Regions from separate parts of the Rhizobium sp. WYCCWR 11128 genome, predicted to be linked through region 1. Evidence: riboswitches for the same ligand, from Rfam matches in the RefSeq annotation. Region 1 holds a riboswitch; each other region holds the start of a gene.
The links. A riboswitch is a leader RNA that binds a small molecule or an ion and turns the genes downstream of it on or off. The one in region 1 is predicted to bind FMN.
Positions count from the first base shown of each region.

Region 1 (10,071 bases):
GCAGGAAGACACCGGCGAGCCAGATTGCCGGCGGCAGCAGTGCCCACCATTCGATCCGCTTGCGGTCGAGTGCCAGAAAACCAGCCACCCAGGCGCTCTGGCCGAGCAGGGCGATGGCATTGCCCGTCTCTACTGAAAGCACGCTGGGGATTTCGCCGCGTAGCGCAACCATCGCAAAGCCGATGCCGGTCAGCAGGAAGCCCAGGCCCCAATAGAGATAGGCCTCGTTCCTGACGTTGTGGCGCCAGGCGACGAACAGCACCAAAGCGAGCGTCATGGCCTCGGAACACCAGATGGCGAGACCTGTAGCGAAATTGAACACGGCAGCAACCCCTTGTCTGTCCGTTCACATCCTTGCCGAGGAAGCTCGCCACTTCCTTAATGTTGCTGCGCCGCGGCATTGTTTTAGGCCGATATCTGCCGGTAGGCTTTCCGTTGGGTAAACGTGTATGAGCACAGTCGAATAGAGTAAGCCTTCCTTCATCCTGTCATGGAGAAAAGCCGGGGGAGACCGTACCAAGGGCTCGCCGTTAACAGGCGTTTGAGGGAAAGAGGCTCAATGCATGTCGCCCGGAAGTGTGCAGCGGTTCCGGGATAACGACATGCATGAAAAGAAGGAGCTTGGCCGCCTTGCCCCGCCTTCTTAACGTTATCCTCATGCGTGTCTTGAAGAGGAGGGCCGGGACACTCTATGTAGGGGTAAGACATTTTTCTTTGATTCCCGGCGCCGGCCGGCGAGACGTTGACAAAGGACGCACATGAGAAACCCAGTCGATACCGCAATGGCCCTCGTTCCGATGGTCGTGGAACAGACCAACCGCGGTGAACGCTCCTACGACATCTATTCCCGCCTGTTGAAGGAACGCATCATCTTCCTGACAGGTGCTGTCGAGGACCACATGGCGACGCTCGTCTGCGCCCAGCTGCTCTTCCTCGAGGCCGAAAACCCGAAAAAGGAAATCGCCCTCTACATCAATTCGCCCGGTGGCGTCGTCACCGCCGGCATGGCGATCTACGATACGATGCAGTTCATCAAGCCCGCGGTTTCGACGCTCTGCATCGGCCAGGCCGCATCCATGGGCTCGCTGCTTCTCGCGGCCGGCCACAAGGACATGCGCTTTGCCACGCCGAATTCCCGCATCATGGTGCACCAGCCCTCGGGCGGCTTCCAGGGCCAGGCTTCGGACATCGAGCGCCACGCCCGCGACATCCTCAAGATGAAGCGCCGCCTGAACGAGGTCTACGTCAAGCACACCGGCCGCACCTACGAGGAAGTTGAAAAGACGCTCGATCGTGACCATTTCATGGATGCGGACGAAGCCCAGAGCTGGGGCGTGATCGACAAGGTTCTGACGTCGCGCCTCGAAATGGAAGGCGAACAGGCCTAGTAATTAATAGGGATGGTGTTTTCCTCGCCACAGTTCTATCCCATTTGTGATTGAACAAGGGCTTTCATCCGGCGACGAAGACGCTAATAGTAACTATTAATGCTATGTTGAATTTTTGTGACATAGCATTCGGCATTCGAAGGGGAATTCGTTGCCGCCGGGCCCAGGACATGATTGGTTGGGCCCGGTTCGTAGCCCCTGAAGCCCTTCTCGGCAAAGGCTCCGGAAACGGAGTGCCGCCAGGAGCTGATAGAGTGGACCGCGATTTCGCCTTGAAATGCGGCGTGCTGGAAGGAAAGTGATATGAGCAAGGTCAGCGGCAGCAACGGCGGCGACTCCAAGAACACTCTGTATTGTTCGTTCTGCGGAAAGAGCCAGCACGAAGTCCGGAAACTGATTGCCGGACCGACCGTCTTCATCTGCGATGAATGCGTCGAATTGTGCATGGACATCATCCGCGAGGAGAACAAGTCCTCGATGGTCAAGTCCCGCGACGGCGTTCCGACGCCCCAGGACATCATCAAGGTCCTCGACGAATACGTCATCGGCCAGCGGCAGGCGAAGAAGATCCTGTCGGTTGCCGTTCACAACCACTACAAGCGCCTGGCGCACGCCTCCAAGAACGGCGAAGTCGAGCTGGCGAAGTCGAACATCATGCTCGTCGGCCCGACCGGCTGCGGCAAGACCTATCTTGCCCAGACGCTCGCCCGCATCATCGACGTTCCCTTCACCATGGCCGATGCGACGACGCTGACCGAGGCCGGTTATGTCGGCGAGGATGTCGAAAACATCATCCTGAAGCTGCTGCAGTCGGCCGACTACAATGTCGAGCGTGCGCAACGCGGCATCGTCTACATCGACGAAGTCGACAAGATTTCGCGCAAGTCCGACAACCCGTCGATCACCCGCGACGTCTCGGGCGAGGGCGTGCAGCAGGCGCTGCTGAAGATCATGGAAGGCACGGTCGCTTCCGTTCCGCCGCAGGGCGGCCGCAAGCACCCGCAGCAGGAATTCCTGCAGGTCGACACCACGAACATCCTGTTCATCTGCGGCGGCGCTTTTGCCGGCCTCGACAAGATCATCTCTGCCCGTGGCGAGAAGACCTCGATCGGCTTTGGCGCTAGCGTCAAGTCGCAGGATGACCGCCGCGTCGGCGAGGTCCTGCGCGAACTGGAGCCGGAAGACCTGGTCAAGTTCGGCCTCATCCCCGAGTTCATCGGCCGTCTGCCGGTTCTGGCGACGCTCGAGGACCTCGATGAGGACGCGCTGATCCAGATCCTGTCCGAGCCGAAGAATGCGCTGATCAAGCAGTATCAGCGCCTGTTCGAGATGGAGGATGTGGAACTGAATTTCCACGAGGACGCTCTTCGCGAAATCGCCCGCAAGGCGATCGTGCGCAAGACCGGCGCCCGCGGCCTTCGCTCGATCATGGAGAAGATCCTGCTCGACACGATGTTCGAACTGCCGACGCTGGAAGGCGTTCGCGAGGTCGTTATCTCCGAGGAAGTGGTGCGCGGTTCGGCCCGTCCGCTTTACATCTATGCCGATCGCCAGGAAGAAAAGGCCAACGCTTCGGCGTGAGCTTAGGCTTTCGTGTGATTATTTTGGGGGCTTGCCATAGGCAGGCCCCTTTCTATTTGAAAAACCATGCGAAGCGCTGTTAGTATTTGCCGGTGGGAACCGAAATTGCCTTTGCCGATGTTGCGCAAGGGGTAGTGCTTGGCAATGATGCAATGATCCGTAAGCCTCTTGCTGGCGTTTGTATTTTAGCCGGGTCGGAAGTGGTAAGCGCCGGTCCAGCCACGCGCTTCATAGTGTTGGCGTTCCGTTGTAATAAAGCTGTCACATCCGAGGGACGCGGGCGTTAGCGTGGCTTGAAAAGCGTAGTCAGAACCTCCACTTGTAGCAACAAGTGAGATTGCCGGCCGGTCCCAAGCGGCCGTGCAGAGAGCCCGGCAACGGGACGATGGAAAGGACATAAAATGACGAAGAAAACGTCTGTAGCGAGCAGCACTGCCTACCCTGTTCTGCCCCTGCGCGACATCGTGGTTTTCCCGCATATGATCGTGCCGCTGTTCGTCGGACGGGAAAAGTCGATCCGTGCGCTCGAAGAGGTCATGGGTTCCGACAAGCAGATCATGCTGGTGACGCAGATCAACGCCAGCGACGACGATCCGGATCCTTCCGCGATCCACAATGTAGGCACCGTGGCGAACGTGCTGCAGCTCCTGAAGCTGCCCGACGGCACCGTGAAGGTTCTGGTCGAAGGCCGCGCCCGCGCCGAGATCGACACTTATACCAGCCGCGAGGATTTTTACGAGGCGCTCGGCCATGTGCTCGAGGAGCCGCATGACGATCCGGTCGAACTGGAAGCCCTGTCGCGTTCGGTCGTCTCCGAATTCGAGAGCTACGTGAAGCTCAACAAGAAGATTTCGCCCGAAGTGGTCGGCGCCGCAAGCCAGATCGACGACTATTCCAAGCTCGCCGATACGGTCGCCTCGCATCTGTCGATCAAGATCACCGAGAAGCAGGAGATGCTGGAGACCACCAGCGTCAAACAGCGCCTCGAAAAGGCCCTCGGCTTCATGGAAGGCGAGATCTCGGTCCTGCAGGTCGAAAAGCGCATCCGCTCGCGCGTCAAGCGCCAGATGGAGAAGACCCAGCGCGAATACTACCTCAATGAACAGATGAAGGCGATCCAGAAGGAACTCGGCGACGGCGAGGAAGGCCGCGACGAGATGAGCGAACTGGAAGAGCGCATCTCCAAGACCAAGCTGTCCAAGGAAGCCCGTGAAAAGGCCGATGCGGAACTGAAGAAGCTGCGCCAGATGAGCCCGATGTCGGCGGAAGCCACCGTCGTGCGCAATTATCTGGACTGGCTGCTCGGCATTCCCTGGGGCAAGAAGTCGAAGATCAAGGCCGATCTCAACAATGCCGAGAAGATCCTCGAAGCCGATCACTTCGGTCTCGACAAGGTCAAGGAGCGCATCGTCGAATATCTGGCCGTGCAGGCCCGTGCCACCAAGATCAAGGGCCCGATCCTCTGCCTCGTCGGTCCTCCGGGCGTCGGCAAGACCTCGCTCGCCCAGTCGATCGCCAAGGCGACCGGCCGTGAGTATGTCCGCATGGCGCTTGGCGGCGTTCGCGACGAAGCCGAAATCCGCGGTCACCGCCGCACCTATATTGGCTCGATGCCCGGCAAGGTCATCCAGTCGATGAAGAAGGCGAAGAAGTCCAACCCGCTCTTCCTGCTCGACGAGATCGACAAACTCGGCCAGGACTATCGCGGTGATCCGTCCTCGGCCCTGCTCGAAGTGCTCGATCCGGCCCAGAACATGACCTTTATGGACCACTATCTGGAAGTCGAATACGACCTGTCGGATGTGATGTTCATCACGACGGCAAATACGCTGAATATTCCAGCGCCTCTGATGGATCGCATGGAGATTATCCGTATCGCCGGCTACACCGAGGATGAAAAGCGCGAAATCGCCAAGCGGCACCTGCTGCCGAAGGCCATCAAGGAACATGCGTTGCAGCCGGAAGAATTCTCGGTCAGCGACGACGCCCTGATGTCGATCAGCCAGCAGTATACCCGCGAAGCCGGCGTCCGCAACTTCGAGCGCGAGCTGATGAAACTCGCCCGCAAGGCGGTCACCGAGATCATCAAGGGCAAGACGAAGGCCGTTCACGTGACGGCTGCCAACATCTCCGACTATCTGGGCGTCCCGCGCTTCCGCCATGGCGAAGCAGAGGGCGAGGATCAGGTCGGCGTCGTGACCGGTCTTGCCTGGACGGAAGTCGGTGGCGAACTGCTGACCATCGAAGGCGTGATGATGCCGGGCAAGGGCCGCATGACCGTCACCGGCAATCTGAAGGAAGTCATGAAGGAATCGATCTCGGCAGCGGCCTCCTATGTCCGCTCGCGCGCTGTCGATTTCGGCATCGAGCCGCCGCGCTTCGACAAGAGCGATATCCACGTGCACGTGCCGGAAGGCGCGACGCCGAAGGATGGCCCCTCGGCAGGCGTCGCCATGGCAACCGCGATCGTCTCGATCATGACCGGCATTCCAGTGGACAGGCATGTGGCCATGACCGGCGAAATCACCCTTCGCGGCCGTGTGCTGCCGATCGGTGGTCTCAAGGAAAAGCTGCTCGCAGCGCTTCGCGGCGGCATCAAGAAGGTGCTGATTCCGGAGGAAAACGCCAAGGACCTGGCGGAGATTCCTGACAACGTGAAGAACAACATGGAGATCATCCCGGTATCCCGCATGGGCGAGGTGATCAAGCATGCGCTGATCCGGCGGCCGGAGCCGATCGAATGGGATGGCACGGTGGAAACGCCGGTCATCGCATCGGTCGAAGGCCTCGATGAGACAGGCGCAACCATAGCGCATTGAGTGGCCTTTGCCACATTTATGCCCAATTGGCCCAAAACACGGAAAAAGGCTGGCGGAAACGCCAGCCTTTTTTGTGAAAACGTCATGTAGACGCTTGCTTTTCCTTGATTTGCAGGGCTTTTGGGTTTTCGGCGGGCCTGATGAAACCTATTCTGCGCCTAGCTTACTTTTGAGTCGTTTCATACCATTTAGAAAGGGGTGGAAACATGAACAAGAATGAACTCGTGTCCGCAGTAGCCGAAAAGGCAGGACTGACGAAGTCTGACGCGGCTTCCGCTGTTGACGCGGTTTTCGACGTTGTCCAGGCTGAACTGAAGAACAAGGGCGACATTCGCCTCGCGGGTTTCGGCAGCTTCACCGTTTCTCATCGTGCCGCATCGAAGGGCCGTAACCCGTCGACGGGCGCTGAAGTCGACATTCCGGCTCGCAACGTGCCGAAATTCACGCCCGGCAAGGGCCTGAAGGACGCCGTCAACGGCTGATCTGAGATTATCCCACCAGCCGGAAACGAGACCGGTTGTGCAGGATTTAAGAGGGGTTCGGCTTTGCCGGACCCCTTTTGCTTTGGCGGGCCTTGCTGTCGCCCGGGCTTTAATCTACGACGTTTCTGTTCTCAGGGCGGGGTGAAACTCCCCACCGGCGGTAAGGGTTTCGGCCTGAGCCCGCGAGCGCCTTCTCTCGTGTCCAAGCGGGGGAAGGGTCAGCAGATCCGGTGCGATTCCGGAGCCGACGGTTAAAGTCCGGATGGAAGAGAATGAGCGTCGGCCGTGCGAAGGGCAGGGGTTGCCCTGTGTCGCCTGTCGGGGTTCATGCGTCCTGATTTATGTTGGTCCCTTTTATGGATGAAAGACATGAATCAGACTTCCGTTGCCGTCGAGCCATCCCGCGCCGTTGTCGGGGCACTCTGGATGGTCCTTGCCGGCATTGCCTTTTCGCTTCTCAACGTCGTCACCCAATGGCTGACGATGAAGCTTGCCTTTCCCTCGGCGTCGGCAGCCTTCTGGCAATATGGCTTCGCCTTCCTGTTTTCGCTGCCGTTCCTGAAGAGGCTCGGCCTTGCGGCGATGCGCACGCGCTATCCCTGGCGTCACCTTGCGCGCGTCGTGCTTGCCGCGCTCGGCGTCGAGGCTTGGGTCGCCGGCCTTGCCGCGGTGCCGATCTGGCAGGCGATCGCACTGGTGATGACCTCGCCCTTCTTCATCATTCTGGGCGCCCGGCTTTTTCTGGGTGAGCGCGTCGGCCCGGCCCGCTGGGCAGCGACGGCGGCGGGCTTCACCGGAGCGATGATCATTCTGCAGCCATGGTCTGATGGTTTTGGCTGGGCGGCTCTCTTGCCTGTGCTTTCGGCGCTGCTGTGGGGCGCCTCGTCGCTGATCACCAAGAGCCTGACAGGCATCGAACGGCCGGAGACGATCACCGTCTGGCTGCTCGTTCTGCTGACGCCGATAAACGGCGGGCTGGCGCTTGCGGCAGGCTTTGCAGTGCCGACGGGCGCAACCCTTGCTCTGTTCCTGCTGGCGGGGCTGCTGACTGCCGTAGCGCAGTATTTCCTGACGCTTGCCTATGCCGCAGCGGATGCCGCCTACGTCCAGCCGTTCGACGATCTGAAGCTGCCGTTGAACGTGCTGGCCGGTTGGCTGTTCTTCGGCTATGCGCCGGCGGGTTACCTCTGGCTGGGAGCGGCTCTCATCCTGTCTGCTTCGCTGTTCATCATGCGAAACGAGATGCGCCGGGAGCGGAAACTTGCCTGACATGATTTGACGCAAAATGCCGCATCTGTCATGCCTCTGTCATGCGGCTCCCGCAGAAAACTCATGTTTCGAATGTTCGACACATGGGGGATTTCATGACAATTTCATCGCGCAGCGCAGCGCTTGCTGCCGTGCTTCTCGCATCGGTAGCCTTTCCGGCCGCGGCCGAGCCGGTTTTCAACCGCATCGCTTCCTTCCCGGTCGCAGAGAACCTGCCGGCCGACAAGGACAAGCTTTCGGTGAGCTCCGCCGAGATCATCACCGCGACCGAAGACGGCAACACGCTGATCTATAGCGACAGCCCGCTCGGCGCGATCGGCTTTATCGACATTACCGATGCCAAGGCCCCCAAGGCAGGCGGCGCGCTGATGATGGACGGCGAGCCGACTTCGGTCACCTCGAGCGCCGGCAAGGCGCTGGTTGCCGTCAACACCTCCGAAAGCAAGGCGAAGCCCTCGGGCCGTCTGGCGATCGTCGACGTGGCGACCAAGAAGATCGAAAACACGTGCGATCTCGGTGGTCAGCCGGATTCGATCGCCCTCAACAAGGACAAGACGCTCGGCACCATCGCAATCGAAAATGAGCGCGACGAAGACGTCAATGACGGCAAGATCCCGCAGATGCCGGCCGGCGATCTCGTCGTCTTCCAGGTCAAGAACGGCACCGTCGATTGCGGCACCATCAAGCACGTGACGCTGACCGGGCTTACCGGCGTCGCCCCGGAGGATCCGGAGCCGGAATTCGTCGCCTTCAACGGCCTGAACGAGATTGCCCTGACGCTGCAGGAAAACAATGAGATCGTCATCATCGACGCCAACACGGCTGAAGTGAAGACGCATTTCTCCGCCGGCAGCGTCGATCTCACCGGTATCGACACCAAGCGTGACGGCGCCCTGAAATTCTCAGGCGAAGCCAAAGGTGTGCTGCGCGAGCCCGACGCCGTGAAGTGGCTGGACGACAACCGCCTCGTCGTTGCCAATGAAGGCGACTACCAGGGCGGCTCGCGCGGCTTCACCATCTTCGATAAGACGGGCAAGCTTCTCTACGAATCGGGCGCCTCCTTCGAACGCGCCGTCACCCATATCGGCCACTATCCTGAAAGCCGCTCGGGATCGAAGGGCGTCGAGCCGGAAGGCCTCGAAGCCGCCAAGTTCGGCGACATCAAGTATTTCTTCCTGCTCGCCGAGCGCGCCTCGGTGGTCGGCGTTTTCAAAGATACCGGCGCCGATCCCGAACTCGTCCAACTGCTGCCATCAGGCATTTCGCCGGAAGGCGCGATCGCCATTCCCGCCCGCAATCTCTTTGCGACCGCCAACGAGGTCGATCTCGGCAAGGACGGCGGCACGCGCTCGCATGTGATGATCTACGAGCGCTCGGAAGGCGATAAGGCCTATCCGCAGATCGTCTCCGCCGAGAAGGACGGCAATCCGATCGGCTTCGCAGCCCTTTCAGGTCTCGCTGCCGTTCCGGGCAAGCCGGGCATGCTCTACGCCGTCAGCGACAGCGTTCTGGGTTCACAGCCGACGATCTACACGATCGATGCCAGCAAGAAGCCGGCCGTCATCACCGACGCCCTCGTCGTCAAGCGTGACGGCGCTCCGGCGCAGAAGCTCGACATCGAAGGCATTGCGGCTGCCGCTGACGGCTCCTTCTGGCTCGCCTCGGAGGGCTATAGCGAGCGTCTCGTTCCGCACGCGCTCTACAACGTCAATGCCAAGGGTGACATCAAGGCCGAGATCGCCCTGCCGAAGGAGCTCGTCGCCAACGAAATCCGCTACGGCTTCGAAGGCGTGACCATTGTCGACACCGGCGACGACACGACGCTCTGGATGGCGGTCCAGCGCGAGTGGAGCGACGACGAGAAGGGCTTCGTCAAGCTCGTCTCCTACAATCCGAAGAAGAAGGAATGGGGTGCCGTTCGCTATCCGCTCGACAAGACGGAAAGCGGCTGGGTCGGTCTGTCGGAAATATCGGCCGAGGGCGACAGCGTCTACATCATCGAGCGCGACAACCTTGTCGGCGATGCCGCCAGGCTGAAGAAGCTCTACAAGGTCGCGATTTCGGAGCTGAAGCCCGCCAAGCTCGGGGCCGAGCTGCCGGTCGTCAAGAAAACCGAAGCCCATGACTTCCTCGGTGAACTGAAGTCTGCCACCAACGGCTATGTTCTGGACAAGCTCGAAGGCTTCACCTTCGACGCATCGGGCAAGCCTTACGCGGTCACCGACAATGACGGCGTCAGCGACTCCTCCGGCGAGACCCTGTTCTTCCCGGTCGAGCTGAGCGCGACAAACTGAAAGCTGCCCCTCACCCTAGCCCTCTCCCCGTAAAAACGGGGAGAGGGGACGTGCCCTGCGAAAGGTCGGCGTCGGACGGAGAATCAGCGTTCCATCCCTACCAGCGCTGATGCACATGCGGCGCGATCAGCCGCTCGTAGATCTCGCGCGTGGCCGCCATGACATCGGCCGAAAGCGGCGTAAGGTCGGCGGCGGCCGCGTTGGCCTTGGCCTGCTCGGCATTGCGGGCGCCGGGGAT
Region 1 covers NZ_JACCEZ010000017.1:42,742-52,812, forward strand. The annotation lists gene HX898_RS31200 (GGDEF domain-containing protein) at 1-322, opposite strand, end outside; gene clpP (ATP-dependent Clp endopeptidase proteolytic subunit ClpP) at 759-1,388, shown strand; gene clpX (ATP-dependent Clp protease ATP-binding subunit ClpX) at 1,692-2,969, shown strand; gene lon (endopeptidase La) at 3,371-5,788, shown strand; gene hupB (DNA-binding protein HupB) at 5,995-6,270, shown strand; FMN riboswitch at 6,394-6,548, shown strand; gene HX898_RS31225 (DMT family transporter) at 6,640-7,539, shown strand; gene HX898_RS31230 (esterase-like activity of phytase family protein) at 7,623-9,833, shown strand; gene HX898_RS31235 (aldo/keto reductase) at 9,931-10,071, opposite strand, start outside.

Region 2 (10,071 bases), on a different contig from region 1:
TGAGCGTCGCGATCATCGCGTGCGGCTCCGTCACCTCCGAAAGCGCGGTGAAATCGCGCAGATCTGCGCAGAGAAGAGCAGCGCGTATGGTCTCGCCGGTGCCGCGGGCAAGCTCGCCGGCCTGCACCCGGGCGGCACTACGGCGGCCGAGATAGGCTTCGAGCAGGGCTGCCCGCGCCTCCCGCGCCGCGAGCGCTGCGAGCGGTGCGGCGGCAAAACGCGCGACCTCGCGCAGCCGGTCTGCTTCCGCCGGAGCGAATGCGCCGGCCCCTGCCCGTTTGTCGATACCCGCCCAGCCGAGCATGGGACTATCCTGCGAAGGCCCTATTCGCTCCTCCCATACCGGCCCGAGCGCGGTCAGCCAGTCGTGCCCGGCCTCGCTCTGCGGAGTCGCGGCAAAGGCCAGCGCCTCGATGACAGCACCGGTCTCGGCCCGCCACAGCCAGGTGCGCCGCGCAATGATCGGATGCGGCACCGAAAGCGTCAGTGTGCCGCCGGAAAGCGGCAGGCCGTCGGCCAGCAGCCGGCGCCCGAGTTCGGCCAGAAACCGCTCGGGCCTGGGCGAGGCTCCGGCCTCGTCAACCAGCCAGGCAAGGGGAGACGGCAGATCCATCGCTTAACATCGCACGCCCACGTGGACGTCCGCAAGGACATCCCCAGGTGATCGTGGGGACGTTTCCAGCGACTTAGCCTGTCGCCCGCAAAGGCCGTCCGCATCGCCTGTCGAAAACCATTCGGCGCGGTGGAAAACAAAAAATAAACACTTTAAACTTGCGCGACTTTGATTCCATTATAGGGTCGTTCGTCATCGTGTGATTGAGGGGTACGATGGGCACGATATTCTGGCCGAAAGATCCGTTGGATGGGAATGACATGACGCTGCTGACGTCGATCCTTCGGCGATGGTGCGAAAGATATCAGGTCGAGCTGACGGCAGAGGAGAGCAGCCGCAAGGCGAAGGAACTCGTCGAATGGTTCGAATTCGGCGTCAAGGATCCCGTCGAACTCGAGGAGCTGATCGACGACAAGTACTGGCTCGTCAGCAGGATCTGACCGTATTGGACAAATCGGGAGGACGCTGCCGGTCAGCGTCGGCGAACCTGTTTCATCAGAAAAGGCCGGGCGAAAATCGCTCCGGCCCTTGTCCATCTACATCTAAGCGAGACCCTTAATCATCATCCCGCCAACGGCGGTCGCGATCCCAACGCCGCTCATGGCGCCAGCGCGGACCATCCCAATCCCGGTGACGCCGCTCCCAGCCCCAGCGGGGCGGGCCACCGTAGAAAGCGACCGGCGGCGGGCGGCGCCAGTTTCGCCGGCATTCGCCCCAGCGCGTCAGATGCCAGCCGCGACCGCACGCGTAGTCGACCGTTGTGATATTGCTCTGAACATTGATTGTCCCAATCGGCATCGCCTGCGCCGTGCCGAACGAGAGGCTGCCAGCGAGCAAGGCAGCCGCGATAGAAAGTGCCTTCATCGAGAACTCCATTTCAATCCAGCCGTCCACAGCTTATGACCGCCAAATTGAACTGGAGATGAACTGCGCGTTCATGTTTGCGGGAGAAAAAGAAGCGCTTCCGCACGGCCGGTCTGAGCGCTCGCTGACCACTGTTGTCGCAACGGCAAGGGCTTCAGAGCCGCTCCGCCGCCGCCAAAAATTGTTCATGTCCTGCCGTAAAAAGGATCGGGACCCGGATCACCCCCGGCGGCGACCTCGGTCAGCCGCCCGAGATAATGTGCCCAACCCTCCGCATGGCCGGCGCATTGCTCGGCGCTCGGCAGGCCGCTATGGGTGAGCCGCAGCAGCGTTCCGCCTCCCTGCTCGATCAGATCGATCTCGACCAGGCTCGACCCCGGCGGCACCACCTCGCTGCCGTCCCAGCCGAAGCTGTAGGCAAGGCGATGAACCGGCACCACCTCACGAAACGAGCCACGCGCAAAGCGGGCGCCGGTAACATTGACGAGATAGAGCCCGCCGGGCTGCGGCTCGACCTGCGCCTCCGTTCCCATCCAGCGCAGGATCTTTTCCGGGTCGGTCATCAACGCGAACACCGCGGCCGGCGGCGCCGCGATATGCGTCTCGCGGCGGACGACGATGGGGTCTTGCATCTCTCTCTCCCATGGTTGCCACGGCCCTGCCCGCCGCGGATAGAGACGGCGCATCCCGTCCTGCCGTGCTATTCTGACGTGAATGTCCTCAATGGGAGCATGTAGGCGCGAGCCCATCCTCCGCAAGAGGGCTTGCCCGTCGCGATCGACGAACAAGCGAAACCGCCGCGTCTGGAGGCCTGATCCTGCATTGGCCTCGAAGCATTTCGACCTATTGCCAGCCGGTCACCTTCCCCCTATTGTCCGCGCCGTTCTCAGGGCGGGGTGCAAGTCCCTACCGGCGGTATGCAATTTAGATTGCGAGCCCGCGAGCGCCTTCTTCGGAAGGGTCAGCAGATCAGGTGAGATGCCTGAGCCGACGGTCATAGTCCGGATGAAAGAGAACGTGCGTTCCTGCCGCCCTTGCGGCTGTCGGGGACGTTCGTGATCGCCTTGGGTGATGTGTCTGTTCGCCAAAGGAGATTACCATGACACCCACCCGCTATGCCTTCGTCAAAGCCAGCTGGCACGCCGACATCGTCGACCGCGCCCTTGATGGCTTCCATCAGCTTATTCCGCCCGAGCAGGTCGACGTGTTCGATGTTCCCGGCGCATTCGAGATGCCGCTGCTGTCACGCGATCTTGCGGCAACCGGACGCTATGCCGCGGTCGTTGCCGCCGCCTTCGTCGTCGACGGCGGAATCTACCGCCACGAATTCGTCGCCCAGGCCGTCGTCGATGGGCTGATGCGCGCCGGCATGGATACCGGTGTGCCGGTGCTGTCGGTTTCGCTGACGCCGCATCAGTATCAGGAAACCGAGCACCATAAGCAGATCTACCGCGCACATTTCGTCGAGAAAGGCCGCGAGGCAGCAAAGGCGGCTCTGACGATCGGCAAAACCCGCGCCGCTCTCGCTGCGTGAAAGCGGCTCGACGAGCAGAACAACAACAGCCGATGAAGACGGCGGGCCAATCCCGCTGTCGACCACTCAGATCGACATGACCTTGCCAACCCCCGCGGATCGGGAGCGGCGCGCCTAGCGTCGCCGCGGAATCCGCCAATACCGGTCAAATCAGACAGAATAATTGATTCGACGGCCTCACCGCGCCGTGGTCAACTTCGGTCGTCACGCGTCAGCAATTCTCAAGGCATCCAAAACCCCAAGGAGCTTAAGATGAGCAATGCACTGCGCAGCGAAACCCCCATGCAGACCCCGAAAACACATCCCGTCGACACCAAGCTCGAGGTCGTGGTCATCCCCGTTTCCGATGTCGACCGCGCCAAGCGCTTTTACGACGGCCTGGGTTGGCGGCTCGACGCCGACTTCGCCAATGATGCCGATTTTCGGGTGATCCAGTTTACGCCGCCGGGCTCCGGCTGCGCGATCATCTTCGGCAAGAACGTCACGGCCGCCGCCCCCGGTTCCGCCCAGGGGCTCTATCTTATCGTCTCCGACATCGAGGCCGCCCGCCGCGATCTCATCGCCCGCGGCGTCGAGGTCAGCGAAGTGTTCCATGACGCGGCCGGCGTCTATGCCGGCAAGGACGAACCCTATCTGTTCGGGCGGCTCCGCATTGCCGGCCGCGATCCCGATCACCGCAGCTACCGTTCTTTCGCCTCCTTCAAGGATCCCGATGGCAACGGCTGGCTGTTCCAGGAAGTCACCACGCGCCTGCCAGGACGCATCGACGCCGACGGGACGACATTCACCAACTCAACCGATCTCGCGTCAGCCATGCGCCGTGCGGCGACCGCGCACGGTGAACACGAGAAGCGAAACGGCGGCAAACACGACGAGAACTGGCCGGACTGGTACGCCGAATACATGGTCAGCGAACAGGCCGGCAAGCAGCTGCCCTTATAGGCAAGGGCGGCGGCATCACGCAGACGGTGACATTTGAGAAGCGTCTCGGCGGCAACGGCGCGGCGCTTCATCGCGCCTTCTTGGTGCACAGCGGTCACCATACCGTCGAGCCGGTCCCGCTGATCGTCGATCGTCGAATTGGGCGTGGCACTGGCCAGCTCGTTGCCGGCGTGGCGATCTGCGTCTCCTGAGTCAGGCCCGAACGCGGCCGCCTGACAGATCTTCGAGAAGCCAAACATTTGACATCGAACGCGGCGGGATCTCAGCCGCCATACCACATCCGCCGCAGCAGGTGATCGCCGCGGACAAACTGGTGATAGAGCGCGGCACCGGCATGGAAGACCAGCAGGCCGACAAGCAGGAAGGCGCCGAACCCATGCGGGCCACGCGGCGGATAGGCGGTGAAATCAGGCAGCGTGGCGCCGGCTGCCTCGAAGATGGCGGGAGCAGCGCCACTGAGGATCATCATCCCGATGCCGCTGGCGACCATGCCGAGAATGAAAATGTAGAAGGCGACGTGAACAAAGCCCGCAAGGCGCTCCTGCCAGCGAGGCGATGCCGGCACCGGCGCAGGCTTGCGATCGAAACGCCACCACCAGACAATGCGAAGAGCCGTTAGAAGCAGGATGACGATCGCCATCGGAATGTGGAAACGCAACAGCCCGGCCTTGGTCGCGGCGTCCATGGCGTTGGCAGCCCGGAAGCCGGAGCCGAGCAGCGCCAGGATCAGAACCGCACTCAGCCAGTGGATCGAGACCGCTATTGCGCCATAGCGATCAGGCCTGCTCTTCAACATCTCCATGTCCTTCCAGTTTGCTGCGGAGCGCCTTCATGACGGCATGCGTGGTTTTGAGATCCTCGACCTGAAGCCCTTCCGAGAGCATGTCGACCCACGGGGCCTGCAGGCGCATGGCGGTTTCATATGCCTGGTTTCCCTTGTCCGTCAGCACGACGAGTTGTGCCCGTCGGTGGTGCGGGTTGGGTTGGAACGCGAGAAGCCCCTCCTTCTCCAGATCGTTGACGATACGCTGAACGTTCTGGCGGTTGGCGCCCATGTCGCGCGCCAGCCACGCGACCGGCTGCGGCCGGCCTGCCGTGGCGACGGTGCCGAGGACATGCCAGCGGGCGCTGGTCAGGCCGAGCCCGTCGACGAGCTTGTCGCCCGCGTTGATCATCCGGTTGTTGAGCCGGAAGAGATCCAGAATGAGGTCGGTCAAAGCTGTTCCGGCCGGGGTCCGTTGGGGTTCGTGCATTTGTCACCATATAGCTATATTGACATCATAGTGTCAAATTGAATATGTATCCGTATTACCAGATTGACATCATGTAACCAATTCAGATGGAGTCGACCATGTCACTCATGCGCCCGATGGACCCTGCCTTCCCGATCGATCGCCAAATCGCGATCGATGCCTCCGCGATCGTCCTCATCAACCTCTTCACGCTCGACAAGGCCGACGAGCAGGCCTTCCTTGATGCCTGGCAGGCCGATGCGGCCTTCATGAAACGGCAGCCTGGCTTCATCTCGACCCAGATGCATCGCGCCATCGGCGAAAGTCCTGCTTATCTCAATTATGCCGTCTGGGAATCGACCGCCGACTTCCGGGCGGCTTTCTCGCATCCGGAGTTTCGGGCGAAGCTCTCGGACTATCCGTCCTCGGCGGTCGCCTCCCCGCATCTCTTCCAGAAGGTCGCCGTGCCGGGCATCTGTGTGGCGTAAGCAAAGCGGCGGTGGTGGAGCATGACGGAGGAGTTCCCTTGACCAACGGGCTGAAGGGCAGGAACCCTGACGGCCAAGTCCTTGAGCGTCGGGTTGATCTCAGCCTCCGGCTCGCCGGAAGCTGTCATTGCGATGCGGAAGACATCTGCGACATCATCCAATTGGAAAATGCGAGCATGGCTGCTGTTGGCGGCCTTGATTGCAGTCGGGTCAGCCAATAGCTTCCCAGCGATATGGTCGTGGGAAAAGGTTGTCTTATAGACCCCGAGGATAGATGTCTGGAAAACATCGACGGCGGCGCCAAAGCAATACCCAGTCCTTGCAGGGCGGCCTCCATCATCGCGAGGGAAGAGTCGAAGACGATACCGGCGTTTATTTGTGACGCCGGCGGGACGTTCGCTGCCGCAAACCACGTGCTCCATTCGTCCGCCCTATAGCTCCGCAAAAGCGTCGCCTCGACCAGGTCTGCAGGCGACCTTAAACGCTCCGCCAATTTGGGCGTGCACAGAGGAGAGAGCGGAGCGTCGAACAGACGTAGCGCCTCTGTGCCGTGCCAGGAACCGCTGCCGAAGCGAATGGCAAAGTCTAGTCCCTCGGCCGCCATATCGACGCGATTATTGTTTGTCGAAACGCGCACATCGATGAACGGATGCTGCTGTTGAAAATCCGAAAGCCTTGGCAACAACCAACCGACGGCAAACGTCCCGACCACACCCAGGAACAGCAATTCCCGAACCTGCCCGGCTTCAATCCGGTTCAGCGTGATCGCCATCTGATCGAAGGAATTGGTCAAGGTCGGCAAAAGAGCTTCGCCTTCTGCAGTAATTTTCAAACCTCTTGGGAGACGCTGAAAAAGGGCAGCCCCCAATCGTTTCTCCAGGCTTTTGACTTGCTGGCTTACAGCGGCCTGGGTAACGCAAAGCTCGATCGCGGCCCGGGTGAAGCTGAGATGTCTTGCCGATGCTTCGAAGGCCCTCAAGCCATTTAAAGGGAGGAATTGCCGAACCATCTTAGCCCTAGATTTTCTTGGATCTCCTCCGAGATATCATCGTTTGCTGCCGCAAAACAGTGCCATTAAATGCCGTCCTCATGCGCCTTTGCGCTGATGAAGCTGCTTTTAGAGGATGAAGAAATGACGCGTGATTGGATAGGAATTCTATCGGCCGCATTGGTCTCGACATGCATTTCCACAAGTGGCTTTGCGGCTGACGAGCTGAAACTAAAAGCCATCTCGGACGCCGCGATAAAACCAATCATGGATAAATACGGCATTCCGGGCATTGCCGTTGCCATCACCGCTGACGGACAGAACCACATCTTCAACTACGGCGTCGAGTCGAAGGACACTGACAGGCCCGTCACCCCGGCGACCATGTTCGAACTGGGATCGATCAGCAAAACCTTTACAGTCACCCTCACCTCCTACGCGGACGTGACCGGCCGACTTTCGCTGTCGGACAAGGCAAGCAAATATCTTCCGTCGATGAAAGGAAAGCCGTTCGGCGATGTCGTGCTGATGGATTTGGGCACCCATACGGCTGGTGGATTTCCGCTGCAATTTCCCGACGAAGTCAAAACCGAAAAGCAGCTGATGGAATATCTCGCAACCTGGAAACCATCATTTGCCGCCGGAACGCGCCGAACATACGCCAATCCAAGCATCGGCGCGCTCGGATATATAACGGCAAAAAGCATGGGCAAAGACTTCGCAGCTCTTATGGAAGACCAATTGTTTCCCTCCCTTGGATTGAAAAGCACGTTTATTGATGTGCCGAAATCGCGGATGGTCGACTATGCCCAAGGCTACAAGCGAAGCGGTGAGCCGGCTCGGATGACACCTGCCATTCTTTCGTCCGAGGCCTACGGAGTGAAATCCACCGCAAGCGACATGATCCGGTTCATCGACGCGAACATGGGTTTGGTCGAGCTGGACGAGAAGCTGCAGCAGGCGATCACGAACACGCACAAGGGATATTTCGATGTCGGCGCGATGACCCAAGACCTTATTTGGGAACAGTATTCCTATCCCGCGACATTGACGACGTTGATGGACAACAATTCCAGCGCGATGCTCAAGACCATTCCCGTCAAGCAACTGATGCCCGCAATGAAACCGGGTGACGATGTGTGGATCAATAAAACCGGTTCCACGAATGGTTTCGGCGCATATGTCGCGTTCATCCCGAAAGAGCGAGTTGGTATCGTCATTCTGGCCAACAAAAACTATCCCAACGAGGACCGCGTCTCCGCCGCTTACCAGATACTGACTGATATAATTTCGGCGCGCTGACCCGGTAGAGCATGATGCCGAAAAGTGTGCGCGGTTTTCGGACGACATCATGCTCTAACTATGTAATTCAGAGCAGGATTGAGATTTTAGGCCGACCCGGCCTAAAATCATCCTGTTCTGGCATCAGCGATCGAAGATATCCCGCCATTGCTTCTCCCCGATCAGGCAGTCGGTGCCCGTCTCGGCGCCGGCTGTTTTCTGCACCGTCGCCGCCGGGGAAATGCCGCTGATCTCCAGCACCAGCTTGCGGCGCACGGCAACGGCGAAATCCTCTATTTTGCGGACCGGCAGCACAAAGGCGCCGGGACCGCCGATCACGCAATCCGCATAATATTTGTCGAGCCCGTTGGGCGCATCGGATGGCCGCAGCATGATGGCGAGGCCATTGATGATCATGCCGGCTTCCACCGCCTTGTCGCGGGCGGGAGTGACGGGATTGCCGGAATTGTTCGGCCCATCGCCGGAGACATCGATCACCTGCCGCCTGGATTGAAAGGGACTGGAAACGATCATGCTGGCGCCTTGGGCGATCGCGGTGGAGATCGATGTGCGCCGCTGCGTGGCAATCGGCCGGGCTTCGAGTTTATCTGCAAAAGCAATCGCATCCTCTTCCGTCTCGATCACCTGCCAGTCGATGACGGAATCCTGGACGACATAGCCTGCCCATTCGAAATAGCTGATGGCGATGCGGCCGGTCAGCCCGCCCTTGACCGCGTCGATGAATTCCCTGTGCTTGAGCGCTTCGACATAACCCTCGCGCTGGATGCCGATCTCCTCGAAGTCCATCGACCGCGAGGTATCGACGGCAAGCACGAGGGTCACATCGACCTCGCTTCCCCCCGCCTGCGCGATGGGGACGAGGCCGGAAAGACCCATAAGCACCGCAAGTGTCGTCAGCATTGGCAATCCAATCCCTGCGCCATCCAAGCCAGCGAACTCTAACACAGCTTGGCCGAGGGAGGACGCTCGCCCAGGCGCACGGCTTCAATTTTCGGTGATGGAATCGGAAGCCTTCAATGCAAGGGAAGCCACAAGGGGGTCTTCCATGCTTTCAGCGCCTCGAGAAAGACCTGCAATCGGGAGGGCAGGAAGCGGCGCGTGGGATAGACGGCGTGCACGAAAATTTCCTCGGACGACCAGTCCGGCAGCAGACGGACGAGTTCGCCTCTTCTGATCTGCTCGTCGCAATATGTCGAAGGCAGCAGGCCAATGCCGTGTCCGCGATAGGTGAAGGCGCTCACCGCGTCGAAATCCCGGCTCGATACCGACCCCGACACATGCAGGCGAACCGATTTGCGATGGCTCACGAGATGCCATTCCGCCTCGCCGTTGCGGCCGTTCAAGAGCACGCACTGATGGTCCTTCAGCTCTTCCGGCTTTGAGGGAAGCGCCCTGCCCTTCAGATAGTCCGGCGCGGCAACCAGATAACGCACGCTCTTTCCGAGCCGCTGCGCCACGATGGAGGAATCCTTAAGTTCGCCGAAGCGGATGGCGAGATCGACATTCTCAGCGATCAGATCGAGAAACAGGTTGGTGACGAAGAGATCGATCTGGATATCGGGATAGGTCTTCAGGAAGGATGAGATGAATTCGTAGAACACCTCCTGCCCGAAGATGACAGGCACGGAGATCTTCAGCAGACCTTCCGGTTTTCTCTGTGTCTCGGTGAGCGCCTGCTCGGCGTCGAGGAGATGGGCGAGCGGTTCGCTGCACCTGTCGTAATAGGCCCGGCCCTGCGCGGTCAGGCTCAGCTTGCGGGTCGTCCGCTGCATAAGCGTCACGCCGAGCTGCTCCTCCAGCGACGTCACCTTCCGGCTGACGGTCGATACCGGCATGCCGAGGGAATGGGCAGCGCGGCTGAAGCTGCCATACTGCGCCACCTTTACGAAAACGGCGATGTCGTTCAGATCGGCCATGCACTGATTTTTGCATGGATGCAAAAGAGAATCCAGATATTTCCATCTAATCGCGTAATGGAGTTTTCGCCATATTCACCTTGCGAAAACAACCACAACCGGATGGAGGCGCATTCGCAGCAGCCCCATCTCGAGCGACCCCGCCTTTGCAGCCGCAAGGCCCGCGTTGCCCGAACCAGATTATGGAGATCA
Region 2 covers NZ_JACCEZ010000001.1:359,133-369,203, reverse strand. The annotation lists gene HX898_RS01820 (adenylate/guanylate cyclase domain-containing protein) at 1-613, opposite strand, end outside; gene HX898_RS01815 (hypothetical protein) at 829-1,053, shown strand; gene HX898_RS01810 (hypothetical protein) at 1,169-1,477, opposite strand; gene HX898_RS01805 (SRPBCC domain-containing protein) at 1,663-2,109, opposite strand; FMN riboswitch at 2,356-2,498, shown strand; gene HX898_RS01800 (6,7-dimethyl-8-ribityllumazine synthase) at 2,577-3,011, shown strand; gene HX898_RS01795 (VOC family protein) at 3,264-3,953, shown strand; gene HX898_RS01790 (hypothetical protein) at 3,980-4,144, shown strand; gene HX898_RS01785 (cytochrome b/b6 domain-containing protein) at 4,216-4,749, opposite strand; gene HX898_RS01780 (MarR family transcriptional regulator) at 4,730-5,206, opposite strand; gene HX898_RS01775 (antibiotic biosynthesis monooxygenase family protein) at 5,305-5,673, shown strand; gene HX898_RS01770 (LysR family transcriptional regulator) at 5,798-6,682, opposite strand; gene ampC (class C beta-lactamase) at 6,806-7,963, shown strand; gene HX898_RS01760 (DUF1194 domain-containing protein) at 8,087-8,863, opposite strand; gene HX898_RS01755 (LysR family transcriptional regulator) at 8,977-9,879, opposite strand.
Region 2: another riboswitch for FMN. It lies ahead of HX898_RS01800 (6,7-dimethyl-8-ribityllumazine synthase); the one in region 1 lies ahead of HX898_RS31225 (DMT family transporter).

Region 3 (10,071 bases), on a different contig from region 1:
TCGCGAGCGACCCGCTCGAGTTCTGTCGTATTCATGGGTTCCTCTCATGCATAAATATTCAGTTATCAATATTTTTGCACAAGACACCGATTAGTCAAGCCCTTTAAGCAACGCGCCGGCAGTTGCAAGTCCGGAAAATCCTATTGACAGCTCGGAAGCAACTTGTTAATGAATTTTCCAGCATCAGTGAATATTTATTCGTAGAGTGAATTAGCGAATAGCCTAGGCATAGGGAGGAACAATGGTGGCGCTCGATATCAATGAACACGGGCTTTCGTCCGGCGCCTGGTTGAGCAAGCTCAAGGGCGCCACCGGCCCGCTCGTGGGGCTGCTCTTGCTTTGCGTCTTCCTGAGCCTCAGCACCGACACGTTTCTTTCGGTTCGGAACGGCCTCAACATCCTCGATCAGATCACTGTCCTCGGCATCATGGCCGTCGGAATGACCTTTGTCATTCTGATCGGCGGCATCGATCTTTCCGTCGGCTCGGCGCTCGCTCTTGCGATGATGGTCATGGGCTGGACTGCGAATGTCGCCGGCCTACCGCTGCCGGTCGGGATCGTTTTTGCTCTGGTCGCATCGGGCGTTTCGGGCCTGATCGTCGGACTTCTGGTGACACAGTTCAGGGTTCCAGCGTTTATTGCCACTCTTGCGATGATGTCCGCGGCTCGCGGCGTCGCAAATATGATCACGGACGGCCAGCAGATCGTCGGATTCCCCGACTGGTTCATGATGCTGGCAATCGATCGTCATTTCGGCGTGTTGACAGCCACTGTGTTTCTCATGCTTGCGGTTGTTCTTGCGGCGTGGCTTTTCCTGCACTTCCGGTCTGAAGGTCGCATGCTCTACGCGGTGGGAGGAAATCCGGAAGTCGCTCGGCTGGCGGGTATCAACGTCCCGCTCGTGACGATTGGCGTCTACGTCGCAAGTTCAGTCCTTGCGGGGCTCGCAGGCATCGTGCTCGCCGCGCGGCTGGATTCCGTCCAGCCGTCCAGTGGTCTGGGCTATGAACTGGACACCATTGCCGCGGTCGTCATTGGCGGGACTTCGCTCTCCGGCGGCGCGGGCGGCATCGGTGGAACGCTGATCGGCGTTCTTATCATCGGCGTCCTTCGCAACGGGCTCAATCTTCTCAACGTCTCACCGTTCCTGCAGCAAGTGATCATCGGCATCGTCATCGTGCTCGCGGTCGGCGCGGAGACTATTCGTCGGCGTCGCGCCTAACGAACAGGGTCCGCCGCGTCGGCGGGCTCGGAATTCCGCTCCAAGGGTTTGGGGCGGATCAATACCCCGAGGGGGAGGACATACCCGAGGGTTCCATCAAACAACGGAGGAAATACAATGAAAATAGCGCGCACCATGCTCGCGTCTGCTGCACTGCTCGGCCTCATGCTCGGCCCCGTACACGCGGCGGAACTGAAGAAGCTCGGCCTGGCCGTAGCCAACCTTCAGGCAAACTTCTTCAACCAGATCAAGCAATCGGTCGAAGCCGAAGCCAAGAAGCGCGGCATCGAAGTCATCACGGTCGACGCAAAGGGCGACGGGCCGACACAGGTCAATCAGATCCAGGACCTTCTGACCCAAAAAATCGACGCGCTGATCTACATTCCGGCCGGCGCGGCGGCTGCGACCGTTCCGGTCAAGCTCGCAAAGAGCGCTGGTATTCCGGTCGTGAACGTTGACCGCAACGCCGAGGGCGCACCCGGCGATACCTTCCTTGCAACGGATTCCGTCGCGTCTGCCAAGGCCGTGTGCGACTACATCCTGAAGGAAGCCGGCGGCAAGGGGAAGATGGTCATCATCCACGGCCAGAAGGGCACGACGCCGGAAGTCGATCGTTCGAAGGGCTGCGGTGAATCTCTCAAGGCATATCCTGACGTCAAGGTTGTCGCCGAGCAGTTCTCGAACATCTGGAGCCAGGACGAAGGATTCCAGATCATGCAGAATATGCTGCAGGCAAATCCGGACGTTTCGATCGTGTTCGCCCAGGCCGACGGCCTCGCCCTTGGCGCCGCGCAGGCGATCAAGGTCGCCAATCCTTCCCAGAAGATCGTGGTTGGCGGCTTCGATGGTGACACCGCAGCTCTCGAAGCGCTCAGCAAGGGCGTCTTCAACGTAACGGCGACCCAGCAGACGCAGAAGATGGGCCGCGACGCGGTTGAAAACGCCGCCAAGCTTGTTGCCGGGGAGAAGGTGCCGCCGGTCCAACTCATGGATGCCACCCTGACCACCAAGGAAAACGTCGCAGGCTTCATCGCCAACCATCCGTAATGAAGTTGAGGTCTTGAGGAGGTGTGCCGTGACTGATCCAGTTCTTTCCCTGAGGGGCATATCCAAATGGTATGGGCCGCTCCAGGTTCTGAAGAATGTCAGCTTGGACGTCTATCCGGGCGAAGTGGTTGCACTTCTCGGTGAAAACGGAGCGGGCAAGTCAACGCTATCGGGCATTATCGCCGGGTCACGCACGCCGTCCGAAGGATCAATGACATGGCTGGGGCAGCCTTATGCCCCGGCCACCCCAAGGGAAGCGATCGACAAGGGCGTTGTCCTGATCCATCAGGAGCTGCAGCTTCTGCCGCAGCTGTCGATCGCGGAAAACGTCTTCATCGGACGTTGGCCGATGAAGAACGGTGTTGTCGACCGCGCCCAGATGGTTCGCCGGGCCCAGGACCAGCTCGCTCGCTTGAACCTTCACATCCCCGCAACGCGGACGGTCGCCGGCCTTTCCACAGCAAATCAGCAACTTATCGAGATCGCCAAGGCGCTGGCTCTCAACGCAAAGCTCCTGATCCTCGATGAGCCGACGGCCGCCCTTGGCGGCGCGGAGACGGAAGCTCTTTTCGAACAGGTTAGAAAGCTTCGGTCGGAGGGCGTCGGCATCGTCTACATTTCCCACCGCATGGAAGAGATCAAGCGAATAACCGACCGGATCGTCGTTCTTCGCGATGGCGAGCGCGTGCAGGAATTCTCAGACAGCGCGACCCCGGTGCGAACGATCGTCGAAAGCATGGTCGGACGCCCGCTTGACCGCTTGTTCCCTGCCCTGCCAGTTCCGACAGACCATCCGGTACTCCAGGTGTCCGGACTGAGCTCGCCGGACAACTCGTTCCGTGACGTTACCTTCGAAGTGCGCGCCGGGGAAATTCTCGGAATCGCCGGATTGGTCGGCGCCGGCCGTACGGAACTTGTCCGCGCGATTTCGGGCGCGGACCCAATCAGTGCAGGTTCGATCAAGCTGGAAGGCGAAGAACTCAGGCTGCGCGATCCGGCGGACGCGATCGCCAAGGGTATCGTGATGGTTCCGGAAGACCGCAAGGAGCAGGGCCTGATTGTCGGGCACCGGATCGGCGAGAACATTATCTACGCCAATCTCGACAAGCTGGGCGGGCGTTGGATTACGCCGAGCGTCAAGCGCTCGTTTGCGGAGAAGGCAGTTGCCAAGTTCGGCGTAAAGGGCCGTGCGGAGCAATATGCCTCGGACCTGTCCGGCGGCAACCAGCAGAAGGTGGTCATCGCGAAATGGCTGATGCGCGATCCTAAGGTCGTCGTGCTCGACGAACCGACGAGAGGCATCGACGTCGGCGCCCGAGCGGGCATCTACGACATCATCGTCAATCTTGCAAAACGGGGCGTGGCGGTCATCGTCGTAAGCTCGGACCTTGAGGAAGTTCTCGGAGTCTCCAATCGCATTCTCGTGCTTGCGCAAGGCAAACAGGCAGGCATTCTCAATCGTGACCAGGCAAATGACGTTTCGGTCATGGAGCTAGCTACCATCTAAACAGACAGAGAAAGGAAGAGCGGTGTCCGACATCACTCTGAACGCCCCGAAGCTTTTCGATCTCAGCGGCCAGGTTGCCATCGTTACCGGAGCCGGAAGCGGCATTGGGCAGCGCATTGCCATCGGCCTTGCGCAATGCGGGGCGGACGTGGCGTTGCTCGACCGTCGAACCGACGACGGGCTGGCCAAGACGGCTGAACATATTCGCGCCGCCGGCCGCCGCTCGATCCAGATCGCGGCGGATGTCACGAGCAAATCTTCCCTTGGAGATGCCGTAGCACGGACCGAAGCCGATCTCGGCCCATTGACACTTGCAGTCAACGCTGCAGGCATCGCTAACGCGAACGCAGCGGAAGAAATGGAGGAGGACCAATATCAGACGTTGATGGATATCAACCTGAAAGGCGTCTTTCTTTCCTGCCAGGCAGAGGCTCGCGCCATGCTGAAGAATGGGCGCGGCTCCATCGTCAACATCGCTTCCATGTCGGGTGTGATCGTAAACCGGGGGCTGAGCCAAGCGCACTATAACGCCTCCAAGGCGGGCGTGATCCATATGTCGAAGTCCATGGCGATGGAATGGGTCGACCGCGGCATTCGCGTCAACACCATCTCCCCCGGATACACGGCAACGCCCATGAACACCCGTCCGGAGATGGTCCACCAGACCAAGCTCTTCGAAGAGCAGACGCCGATGCAGCGCATGGCAGCGGTGGACGAGATGGTAGGCCCGGCGGTGTTTCTGCTGTCGAATGCAGCAAGTTTCGTGACCGGCGTCGATCTTCTCGTCGATGGCGGTTTCTGCTGCTGGTGATGCGATGAGAAAGCTCATTGCCGCCGCTGGAAAGTGACCGGTCTCGCTTCCTCCCTGGCTGAGATCGAGGCGCTGAAGGGACTAACGGGCAAGACGGCGTGCGATATCGCCGTCTGCCCGCCCTTCACGCCGATCGAACGGGCTGTCTAACGGACGGAGGGTTCGGGCGTCGTCATCGGCGCTAAAGGCTGCCTGAATTTGCGACAACCGGTTGAGATCCAATAATGATCGCATGGTAGGTCGCACCCAGATTTGCTGTTTATCGAGTGACACAAGGAAAGAGCATGAAACGCTTTGAGCAGAAGACCGTCGTTATTACCGGGGGCAGCCGCGGCATCGGCGCCGCCATCGCCAGACGCTTTGCGCGCGAAGGCGCCAATCTCGTCGTCTCGGCCAATGAGGAGCTGGTCCACGGCGTTGCCGAACAGATCCGAACCGAAGGCGGCAAGGCGATCTCCTTCATCGGCGATGTCACCGACAAGGCAAGCGTCACCGCCCTCTATGATGCCGCCGAGAAGGAATTCGGCTCGGTCGACGTTTCGATCCAGAATGCCGGCGTCATCACTATCGCCCGCGTCGAGGACCTGACCGAAAACGAGTGGGACAAGGTCATGGCCGTCAACACCAAGGGCGTCTTCCTCTGCGCCCAGGAGGCAATATCAAGAATGCGCAAGCACAAGCGCGGCGGCCGCATCATCAACACCGCTTCCGGCCAAGCCCGCGACGGCTTCATCTACACCCCGCATTATGCCGCCTCGAAAATGGGCGTCGTCGGAATCACCCAGAGCCTGGCCAAGGAAGTCGCGACCGAGAAGATCACCGTCAACGCCTTCTGCCCCGGCATCATCGAGACCGACATGTGGGCCTATAACGACCAGGCCTGGGGCAAGCTGCTCGGCAACTACGCCCCCGGCGAACTGATGAAGGAATGGGTCGAAGGCATCCCGATGAAACGGGCCGGCTCCGGCGAAGATGTCGCCGGCCTGGTGACCTTCCTCGCCAGCGATGACGCTGCCTATATCACCGGCCAGACGATCAATGTCGACGGCGGCCTGATCATGTCCTGATGCAGGCGCCCAAATTGCGTAGCGGTTTTGGGACAACGACATGCATCGAACAAAGAGCAAACCACGAGCGAAGTGCGGAAGGCGACACGGTCGTCGCCTCTGTGTGAACAGTGTGTCCATCGGCGTTAGGGCAGCTTTGCATTTTTGCCTGGTCGAGTGACCTTGCCATCCGCCTGTTTTTGGTCCTATCTTTGAACTGTTCTCAGGGCGGGGTGTAATTCCCCACCGGCGGTATCAGGAGCAATCCTGGAGCCCGCGAGCGCTTCCGGCACCTCCTGTCGGAAGGTCAGCAGATCCGGTGAGATGCCGGAGCCGACGGTATAGTCCGGATGGAAGAGGACAACACGGGCAGTCGCACTCCATCCTGGAGGCGGCTGACGTTTGTTCGCCCAAGGGCAGAAGGCTCGCTCACGGATTGAGCCGAGCAGACCATGTCAGTCCGCTGACATAACCCTTGAAAGGCCAGACAGCATGACTATCGCAACAATTGAAGATGCCATATCAGCCATTGCCAGCGGCAAGATGGTCGTCGTCGTCGACGACCAGAACCGGGAAAACGAAGGTGATATCGTGGTCGCGGCCGATGCCGTCACCCCGGAAACAATCGCCTTCATGATGACCCACGCCCGTGGTCTCGTCTGCATCGCCATGGAAGGCGAGCGTCTCGATGCGCTCGACATTCCGCTGATGGTGCCCAACAACACGGAATCGCACAAAACTGCCTTCACGGTCTCGGTTGATTATCTCAAGGGCACGACGACGGGCATTTCTGCGGCGGACCGCGCCGCCACCGTCCGCGCCCTGGTCGATGATCGCGCAAAGCCCGCCGATTTCGCCCGCCCCGGCCATATCTTTCCGCTGCGCGCCAATCCCCGCGGCGTGCTCGGCCGCCCTGGCCATACCGAAGCCGCCATCGATCTCGCCCGCCTTGCCGGAAGGGTCCCCGCCGGCGTCATCTGCGAAGTCGCCAACGACGACGGAACCATGTCTCGCCTGCCCGAACTCACGCTCTTCGCCGAACGCCACAACCTACCCCTCGTCACCATCGAGGATCTGATCGCCTATCTCGACCGCCAGGTAGTAAAAGACATACGCGAAGTCGCTTGATCGATGCCTTTGTTGCGGTGGCACAGCCCGCCGCAACTAAGAACGTGCCGAAGCGATGACCCTGAGGGCACCTTCCCTTGCCCACCCTATGTCCGGCTGATTGAAACGCCGCCATCGGCCAGCATCGCCGTGCCGGTCACGAAGCTCGACATGTCGGAGGCGAGGAAAAGCGCCGCATTGGCGATCTCTTCGGGTTGCGCCATGCGTTTCAGCGCATGCAGCCCCTCCACGAAGGCGAGCACCTCCGGCGTGGCATCAGGCGCGTTGGTAATGCTGGCGGGCGTGTCGGTGCCACCAGGAAGCAGTGCGTTGACGCGGATCTTCTGCGCTCCGAGTTCAGCGGCGAGCACCTGCACGAAGCCGATCAGCCCCGCCTTGCTCGCCGCATAGGCGGCCATGCCAGGCATACCGACGGTGTGGCCGACGAAAGTCGAGGTGAAGATCAGCGATCCGCCGCCTTTTCCCATCGCCGCCGACTGGTGTTTGGCGCCGAGGAAGGCGGCGGTGAGATTGGTCTCGATCGTCTCGCGCCAGCCCTCGAGCGACAGCCCGGCAACCGGCCCCATCTCACCGAGGATGCCGGCATTGTTGAAGGCGATGTCGAGCCGGCCAAAACGCGAGACCGCCGTTTCGACGAGCCTTGCCTGCAGCGCCTCGTTCCTGACATCGCCTGATATGGCGACGGCTTGACCACCCTCCGCCTCGATTTCCGCGATGACATCATCGAGCGCGTCCTGCCGCCGGCCGGTGACCACGAGCTTGGCGCCTTGCCGCGCAAAGAGTTTCGCCGCCGCGCGGCCGATGCCGGAGCTTGCGCCGGTGATGATGGCGATCTTGTCGTTGAGAAGTGTCATATCGGTCTCTCCTGGGTTGTTGCGAGATGTGAGATGCTCAAATATCAGGCGATGCAGCCACCCGATTCCCGCGCAAGAAGAGAAAAACGCCTATGGCCCAACCGGAAGGAGCGATGGCGCGTCCCCATCGCCGCCTTGATGGCCGTGCGGAAGTATCGGGATTCGCCTTATAAAACGGTGATTTGCGGCGATCTCACTCACACGCCTGCGTTGACGTCAGCGTTATTGTGCACCGCATCATCGATTTATGCTTTGTGTGACATTCATCCGATTCCCTTGATGCATCTTCGCGATTAAAAGGAGCGCACAGGTAACGGGAATCTCTTCATGCCGCGGTCACGCAATACTGAGGGCGCCATCTATATGAGTATGGCGATGGCCGGCTTTTCCGCGAGCGACGCTCTGTCCAAATCGGTGATCGGCTATATGAACGCTGGCGAAATCATGTTCCTGCGCGGCCTCTTCACCAGCCTGCTCGTCTATCTGATCGCCTGGAAAATGGGCGCGCTGCGTTCCTGGCGCATCATGCTGCAGCCGATGATCATTTTCAGGATCATCTGCGAGACGCTCTCCGCCGTCACCTATATCACCGCGCTCGGCATGATGCCGATCGCCAATGCCTCGGCGATCCTGCAATCGCTGCCACTGGTCGTCACCTTCGGCGCGGCGCTCTTCTTTGGCGAGCCGGTCGGCTGGCGGCGCTGGTCGGCGATCCTCGTCGGCCTCGTCGGCGTGATGATCATCATTCGTCCCGGCCCTGAGGGATTCACCGCCGCCGCCCTCCTCTGCGTCGCCGCGGTGCTGACGACGGCCGGCCGCGATCTCGCCACCCGGAGCATCAGTCCGGAGATTCCCTCGCTGATGATAACCGTCATCACCGCCATATCAGCCTCCTTCTTCGGTGCGCTGCTCATTCCGGTGCTTGGCGGCTGGCAGCCGGTCAGCGCCACCGCGCTTGGTCATCTCGTGCTCGCATCGGTGCTGGTGCTCGTTGGCTATCAGTCGGTCATCCTCGCCATGCGCACTGGCGAAATCTCTTTCGTCGCGCCGTTCCGCTATACCAGCCTGATCTTCTCTTCTGTGCTCGGCTTCTTTTTCTTCGCCGAAGTGCCTGACAGCTGGACGCTCGTGGGGGCTGCGATCGTCATCGCCTCCGGCCTCTATACGTTCTATCGTGAGGCCAAGCGCCGCGTGTCGCCGATCGCGCAGGAATCCGCGCCGCGCGCGCCGGTTTGAGGAAGGATGATGGCTGAATTCTCATTGGATAAATCTCAAATAGCGGGCGTCGTGCTGGCCGGCGGCCGCTCACAGCGCATGGGCCGCGACAAGGCGGGCGTGATGCTCGGGGCCGAGAGCCTGCTCCACCATGTGCTGACCCGCCTCTCGCAGCAGGCCCCGCTCGTTGCCGTCAACGCCGATGCCGCCGCCGAGAGCGTGCCTGTCGTTCCCGACCGTTTTCGCGGCAAGGCCGGGCCGATGGCCGGTATCCATGCGGCCATGGTCTATGCCGCCGGCCTGCCGTCGACCACCCATGTCGTCACCGTCTCGGTGGATTGCCCGTTCTTCCCGGCCGATCTCGTCGCCCGGCTGGCGGCAGCGGTCGACCACCCCTCGCAGGTCGCCATTGCAGCCTCCGAGGGCCGCAGCCATCCTGTCTTCGGGCTTTGGCCGGTGACGCTGGCCGCCGATCTCGAAGCCTGGATCGCCACCGACGAGAAGCGCCGAGTACGCGACTTCCTGTTACGACATGACGTTACGGAAGTGGCGTTTCCGCTGCATCCGACCCGTGCCAGCCTGCTGGATCCCTTCTTCAACATCAATACGCCCGACGATCTCGTCGAGGCGGAACGCTGGCTGGAGGCCCTTCGCGGATGACCGCACCGAAAATCTTCGGCATCGCCGGCTGGAAGAACTCAGGCAAGACGGGGCTCGCCGTCCGGCTGGTGACGGAGTTCACCCGCCGCGGCTACAAGATCTCGACGATCAAGCACGCCCATCATGATTTCGACATCGACAAGGTCGGGGCCGACAGCTACCGCCACCGTCAGGCCGGCGCCCACGAGGTCACCATCGTCTCCGGCACGCGCTACGCCATCATGCACGAGCTGCGCGGCGCGCCAGAACCTGAATTCGAGGAGATCCTCGCCCGTCTCGCCCCCTGCGATCTCGTGCTGATCGAAGGTTACAAGCGCGAGCCGATCCCGAAGATCGAGGCCCGCCGCCTGGAGGCCGCCAATCGCGAACCGCTGGCGCCAAGCGATCCCCATATCTGCGCCATCGCCGCCGATCATGCGGTCACGGACACGGCCTTGCCGGTCTTCGATCTAGACGACACAGGCGCCATCGCCGATTTTATCGCTGACATCGTCGGCCTTGGATAGGCGAGGCTTTGAACCACCTGCGTCACCGCCGGACCTGAGAAGCGGGACCGTTTCGCTTGCCATCGCCTTGGCAAT
Region 3 covers NZ_JACCEZ010000001.1:811,744-821,814, reverse strand. The annotation lists gene HX898_RS04040 (transketolase) at 1-35, opposite strand, end outside; gene HX898_RS04035 (ABC transporter permease) at 242-1,222, shown strand; gene HX898_RS04030 (sugar ABC transporter substrate-binding protein) at 1,340-2,269, shown strand; gene HX898_RS04025 (sugar ABC transporter ATP-binding protein) at 2,298-3,776, shown strand; gene HX898_RS04020 (SDR family oxidoreductase) at 3,799-4,587, shown strand; gene HX898_RS04015 (glucose 1-dehydrogenase) at 4,872-5,654, shown strand; FMN riboswitch at 5,849-5,999, shown strand; gene ribB (3,4-dihydroxy-2-butanone-4-phosphate synthase) at 6,126-6,761, shown strand; gene HX898_RS04005 (SDR family oxidoreductase) at 6,848-7,615, opposite strand; gene HX898_RS04000 (DMT family transporter) at 7,943-8,851, shown strand; gene mobA (molybdenum cofactor guanylyltransferase MobA) at 8,861-9,490, shown strand; gene mobB (molybdopterin-guanine dinucleotide biosynthesis protein B) at 9,487-9,996, shown strand; gene HX898_RS03985 (response regulator) at 9,940-10,071, opposite strand, start outside.
Region 3: another riboswitch for FMN. It lies ahead of ribB (3,4-dihydroxy-2-butanone-4-phosphate synthase); the one in region 1 lies ahead of HX898_RS31225 (DMT family transporter).